Linked DNA regions of Parasedimentitalea psychrophila. The protein of the gene in region 2 interacts with the protein of the main gene of each other region in a pairwise test. Links are inferred from orthologs where the notes say so. Each region holds a gene or a part of one and is shown on either strand. Other genes may lie near its edges. The genes, in order: trkA and QPJ95_RS08205.

Evidence for each region.
Region 1: the proteins of QPJ95_RS08205 (region 2) and trkA interact in binary tests that used the Escherichia coli proteins (3 or more experiments, as listed by UniProt). The link is inferred for Parasedimentitalea psychrophila from one-to-one orthologs.

The regions. Positions count from the first base shown.
Region 1 is NZ_CP127247.1:4,270,828-4,273,947, forward strand. What follows is about bases 144-2,940. They hold trkA (Trk system potassium transporter TrkA), read right to left. Parts: upstream 2,332-2,940; coding sequence 955-2,331; downstream 144-954. Other genes in these bases: QPJ95_RS20630 (TrkH family potassium uptake protein), read right to left, coding at 144-953; QPJ95_RS20640 (hypothetical protein), read left to right, coding at 2,436-2,912. Outside these bases: more of QPJ95_RS20630, read right to left, coding at 1-143; nitrogen assimilation response regulator NtrX, read right to left, coding at 3,026-3,120. UniProt on the Escherichia coli protein: Part of the constitutive potassium transport systems TrkG and TrkH. May regulate the transport activity of TrkG and TrkH systems. Binds to NAD(+) and NADH.
Region 2 is NZ_CP127247.1:1,703,718-1,706,969, forward strand. What follows is about bases 289-3,217. They hold QPJ95_RS08205 (PTS sugar transporter subunit IIA), read right to left. Parts: upstream 2,021-3,217; coding sequence 1,556-2,020; downstream 289-1,555. Other genes in these bases: QPJ95_RS08200 (sulfotransferase family 2 domain-containing protein), read left to right, coding at 289-1,367; hpf (ribosome hibernation-promoting factor, HPF/YfiA family), read right to left, coding at 2,072-2,635; lptB (LPS export ABC transporter ATP-binding protein), read right to left, coding at 2,911-3,217. In the rest of the region: more of QPJ95_RS08200, read left to right, coding at 1-288; more of lptB, read right to left, coding at 3,218-3,252. UniProt on the Escherichia coli protein: Seems to have a role in regulating nitrogen assimilation.

The DNA.
Region 1 (3,120 bases), 2.6 Mb from region 2 along the record:
GGCAGGTCTTCTGATGCACTGACTTCCAGCGCCGCCAACCAGTGGCGTAAAAACAGCAGCAAGGGCACTCCGATCACCAGGATCAGCCCGATGCGGAATTCCGGATCTTTGTCCAGCCGGACATAGCCCAAACCTGCCGTATCGGTTGAGAAGGTCAACCGCGACAGGGCAAAAAACATGAACATGAACATCACCATTTCACCGGCAAGACCACTGTTGGCGTTTTCCACCCCACCAACCGCCGAAATGCCGGATGTTGCCATCACTGACATGGCATGGCTCAATCCGGTCAGACTTTCTTCGCCTGTCATCATCAGCAAGATCCACAGCGCCAGTGTCAAACCGGCATAAATCGGCACCAGCGCCTTGGTGACCATCACCAACTGACGTCGCGGATCGCCCCGCTGCATATGCGCCGGCGCAGTTGCACCACGGCCTGGCTCGCCCCGTGCGGTGACCTCAAATCCCCCCAACGACAACGGCGCCAACACCGAGGACGCCGCAATCCACATCAGCAGCCCGCCCAGCCAGCCCACTTGCGCCCGCCAGAGATGCACACTGCCGGGCAGCCGACCGGGGTCGGCAAAGATATCCGCTCCGGTGGTGGTGACGGCGCTGACCATATCGAAATAGGCGTTTAGGTAGCTGGTATTTTGCAAAGCATCATAGGTGGGTATCGCCAGAAACAACGGCAAAACCGCAAAGGTCGCCAGTAACGACAGCAATTGGCCAAGCATTCCATAGCGTGGCACCCGGTTCGCCAGCGACAATCCGATCAGCGTCACGATCATCAGCCCAACCAGGCCCGAATAGAAAAAGCTCTGAGACGTCGGGTGATCGTTCAAAACCACCGCATGGATGGCCGGCACCCACATTGCCAGAGAGGCAATGCCCCAAATCAACAAGAACAACGGCAGCCGTAAAATGCCCTGGGATGTTGATTTCCGTTTCATCTCAGAAGAAATCGATCGAGACCTGAATAAGGCGCTCGACCTCGGGCACGTCATCAGACATGGCAAACAAGGCAATCACGTCGCCTTCCTCAATCCGCATCGAACCACTGGGTCGCAGCACCTCGCCGCCCTTGTAGACCGCCCCCACCAGCACCCCTTCCGGAAAATCGATATCCCGGATCATCTGCCCCGCCATCGGCGAGGTCGACATCACTTCGGCCTCGATCACTTCGGCCTCGGCGTCGCCGATGGAATAGACCTGACGGACCCTGCCGTGGCGGATGTGGCGCAGAATCGAACTCACCGTGGTCGAGCGAGGATTGATATAGGCGTCAATTCCCAACGGTGCCATCAATGGCACCAGTGTCGGGTCATTGATCAGGGCGATCGCCAGAGCACATCCCTCGGCCTTGGCGCGGACGGCAGCCAACATGTTTGTTTTGTCGTCATCGGTCACCGCCAACATCGCATCCGCCCGGTCGGTGCCCGCCTCGATCAGCAAGGCACGATCCAGCCCATCGCCATTCAACACAATTGTCCGCACCAGTTCCTCGGCAGCGCGTTCCGCCTTTTTGCGGTCTCGCTCGACCATCTTGACGCGGGGTCTGCTGGTGCGCTTTTCCAACGCCTTGGCGACCTCCAAGCCCACATTGCCGCCGCCAACGATTACCACGCGGTCCTGCTTTGTTTCCTTTTTGCCAAACACTTCCATGGTTCGGTTGACGTCTTCGATATGGGTGAAAACATAACAATTATCGCCGACAAACAGCTGATCACCCGGGTCTGGTGCAAACAAGGTGCCGTCGCGCCGCACCCCAACCACAATGGCCCGCAGGGTAGAGAACAGATCGGTCAGCTGACGCAGCGGGGTGTGGACCACCGGACAATCATCATCAATGGTGATGCCCAGAAGTTGCGCCTTGCCATCCATGAAGGTTTCAATGTCAAAGGCCGCCGGTGCCGAGAGCCGCTGCATGGCCGCAGCCGCCACCTCGCGTTCGGGGCTGATCACCACGTCAATGGGCAGATGGTCCCGGCGGTACAGGTCCGCGTAAATCGCATCCAGATAGCTTTGTGACCGCAGACGCGCGATCTTGCGTTGAATCGAAAACACCGAATGGGCCACCTGACAGGTGACCATATTCACTTCATCCGAATGGGTCGCGGCAATGATCATATCCGCATCTGCCGCCCCGGCCCGTTGCAGAACATCCGGGTAGGAGGCAAATCCGGCGACCCCCTGAACATCCAGAGTCTCGGTGGCCCGGCGCACCAAATCGGGGTTGCTGTCCACCACAGTGACATCGTTAAGCTCACCAGACAGGTGCCGCGCGATCTGCCAGCCAACTTGCCCGGCTCCACAAATGATGACTTTCATGTTTTTTGCCCCTAGGCGCGTTTTAGCCAGTAATTGCCATGACAGAAGCCTTGAACTGGGTCAATTCAATTGTAACTTTCTATTTGTGGCGGCATTGTAACTCCATGGCCGTACCATTCAAAATTTCAGTTTTTTTGACCATCATCCTTGGCGTGATCAGCTGTACCCCACTCACATTGTATTACAAACCCGGGGCCGAAGTCTCCCGCATGCAGACCGATACGCTTGGCTGCGAAACCCGGGCCTTAAGAGAGGCGCCGGTGGCCAATGAAATCCGGCAGTCACCGCCAATATTCTATCGCGGCGACAGATATTGCAACGGCACAAACTGCTATTACAGCCCAGGGTACTGGATGCCGGGCCACATCTATACCGTCGATGTCAACCTTGGCCTGCGCCAACGGGTTGAGCAAAGCTGCATGGCCGAAAAAGACTATCAGCTAGTCAAGCTGCCAAATTGCAATCTGTCGATCACAAAAGCCGCAGCACCGGCGGCAACCACGCGACTGCCACAACTAAGCGAAAACACCTGTGCGATCAAAAACAAGGATGGTAGTTTTCAGATTGTTGAGCCGGGCTGACCCGGCCCGCAGGACAGCAAGCGGTTGTCACACGGCCATCCTGCTGCCTGCGATCCCGCAAACGCCATCCACCATAACCAAACGGCCGCCCCCAGGGAGGTGACTTTAGCCCACTAAGCCAGCGTGTCCTCACTATCCAAATGGGCGATCCGGGCGCCGGATTTATTTGATGTGACCACGCCCAGCGATTTCAATTTGCGGTGCAACG
Region 2 (3,252 bases):
TGGAGGTGAACCTGAACGCCTTTGACGGTATTTTGTGTCATGGCGAGGCGTTCAATCCCCATTTCATCGGCTACCCCAACAAGAATGAGATCCTGGGTGTCACTCAGGATGACCGTGACAGTGACCCTGCGCGACTGATTGATGAGATCAAATCACAGACCGGCAGTCTGGCAGGGTTTCGCTACTTTCACGATCATGATGCACGGGTTCTGGACATCGCACTGGAAGATCCCCGCTGTGCCAAGATCATCCTGACCCGCAACCCGCTGGACAGCTACGTGTCGTGGAAAATTGCCAAGGCGACTGGCCAGTGGAAACTGACCAATGTGACGCGCCGCCGGGAGGCGCTGGCCGATTTTGATGGCGCCGAATTTTCTGGCCATGTTGAGGCGCTGCAGGATTTTCAGGTGCTGCTGCTGAACCGGTTGCAGAAAAGTGGGCAGGCGGCGTTCTATGTCTCATATGAAGATCTGCAGAGTGTCGAGGTGATGAATGGCTTGGCGCGTTGGCTGGGGGTGAATGAGACGCTGGAGGCCCTGGATGACAGTTTGAAGCGGCAGAACCCGGCCCCGGTCCTGTCGAAAGTTGCCAACGGGGAGGAGATGTCGGTGGCCCTATCCGGGATGGACCGGTTCAACCTGACCCGGACACCAAATTTCGAACCCCGTCGCGGACCTTCGGTGCCAGGCTATGTGGCCGGGGTGGTGACGCCCTTGTTATACATGCCTATCAAGGGCGGCCCGGTGACAGAGGTGGTGGACTGGCTGGCCGGGTTGGATCACGTTGAGGCAGACGGGCTGTTGACCAAAATGAACCAAAAGCAGTTACGATTGTGGCGCCGCGGCAATCCCGGCTATCGGAGCTTTACCGTGTTGCGCCACCCGGTAGCGCGGGCGCATGCTGTGTTTTGCGAGAACATTTTACCTGCGGGTCCGGGAAAATTCAGCAAGATCCGTGAAACGCTGCGCAAGCGATTCAAGCTGCCGATTCCCAAGGAGGGTCCGAACCAGAATTATAGTAAGGCGGATCACCGGGCTGCCTTTGAGTGTTTTCTGGATTTCCTGCGGGCAAACCTGGCTGGGCAGACCGCCATTCGGGTGGATGCCGCCTGGGCCAGCCAGTCACAGGTGCTGTCGGGATTTGTCGAGCTGGGCTCACCGGACCTGGTGCTGCGTGAGGATGAGATGGGTGAGGAGCTACCCCATTTGGCCCGCCGTATAGGCCGCATGCAGCCGACTGAACTGGCCTTGGCTGCGGCAGACCAACCCTATGCTTTGGATGAAATTTACGACGCTGCTTTGGAGGATAAAATCGCCAAGATCTATCAGCGCGATTATGTGATGTTTGGATTTGGCCCCTGGCGGTAACCGGCATCTAAAGACGTTAGTTTAAGTTGGGGCCAGAGTTTAAGGTGGGGCCAGAGTTTAAGTTGGGGGCCAGCCCCCTTGGGCTCCGCCCGCTCGCAGACAAAACCATCCCCCAGATGGTTTTCAAGATGCCTGCTCGCCCCCCGGGATATTTTTAGCCAGATGAAATGCGGATCCTGGGCGTCGCGTCAAGCGGCCTGGACCGACTGGTTTTCAGTGAGGATTGTGTAGAGTGTTGCGGCATCCGGGTTGGCGCGCAGCTTGGTGCAGAAGCTCTGCTCGCGCAGGGTGCGCGAGACCAGCGCCAGCGCCTTGAGGTGTTCGACGCCGGCGTCCTCGGGGGCAAACAGTGAAAAGGCAATGTCCACAGGCTGCCGGTCAACCGAGCCAAAGTCGAGCGGTTTTTCCAGGATGACAAAAACGCCGACGACATCTTGGACACCGCTGATCCGGGCGTGAGGCAGGGCAACCCCGTGGCCAACCCCAGTGGGGCCGAGGCTCTCGCGATCCAGCAAGGCCTCGACTGTTGAGGGCGCCTGTAGGGCATAGGCCGAGTTTGCGACGTCAGCAATTTCCTGAAACAGTCGTTTTTTGCTGGAGACCGAGCCGATAACACGCACGGCCTCTGGCTTGAGGATGTTGGAAAGTTGCATTGCCCTGTGCTCCGCTTGGGTGCCCCGAAGGGCACCTAGGGTTATCTAAGTTTATGGATCGATCCAGCCGATATTTCCATCGTCCCGTCGATAGACCACATTGAGTCCATTCTGTCCTTCTGGGCGGAAAATCAGCACTGGAGCGCCTGCCAGCTCCATCTGCATCACCGCTTCTCCAACCGACAAAGAGGGGATTTTAGTTTCCATCTCGGCCACAATGATTGGTTGCAGCGAAGAAGGCTCCTCGTCTGTATGAGCGTCCTCTGAAGCGAGGATATAGGAGTTGGCGGCTGAAAGTTCAACCGGCTCGCTGCGATCACGGTGATGATCCTTGAGACGGCGTTTGTAGCGGCGAAGTTGCTTCTCCATTTTTTCGCAGCAGCTATCAAACGCAGCATAGATCTCAGTTTCGTGCGCCTTGGCCTGGGCGGTGAGCCCGGTCGACAGATGCACAGTTGCTTCGCACACATATTCATGCGCCGAACGGGAAAAGACCACATTGGCGTCGGTCGGGCGCTGGGCGTATTTTGCCACTGCCGCGCCGAGTACGGTCTGCACATGAGTCTGCAGGGCCGTGCCAATGTCGATCTGTTTTCCGCTGATTTGGTAACGCATGTGATCTCCTTCACGAATTGACATCCAAAGCTCCAATCGGACCGGGTCCGACAGGCAAAACTAGCTCAGGACGCGGGGAATAGGCAAAACCGATGGTTGCATCCGACCGGGCCTTGTTTCCAAGGTCTGAACCGGAGATGCGTCAAACGGGACTTTTGCCATAGGTCAATTCGATGCCAAGATGGCGGAAGAGTCAATGGAAAACCTGACATTACCCCCGGGGCACATAATCGGCTTCGGCGTGTTCTGGCCGATCAAAGAGGGCCCATTATCAATCAGGAGATGCGGAAATTGTCGCCCAGGTAAACCCGGCGCACGTTTTCGTTTTCGACCACTTCCTCCGGGGTGCCGGACATCAGCACCTGGCCATCGTGCAGGATATAGGCGCGATCGACAATTTCCAGTGTTTCGCGCACGTTGTGGTCGGTGATCAACACCCCGATGCCGCGTTTTTTAAGATCGGAGACCAGGTGGCGGATATCGCCAACCGAAATCGGATCAACGCCGGCAAAGGGTTCGTCGAGCAACAGGTATTTGGGGTCAGCGGCCAGACACCGGGCGATTTCAACCCGGCGCCGCTCGCCACCGGACAGCGCCAGCGCCGGTGCGCGGCGCAG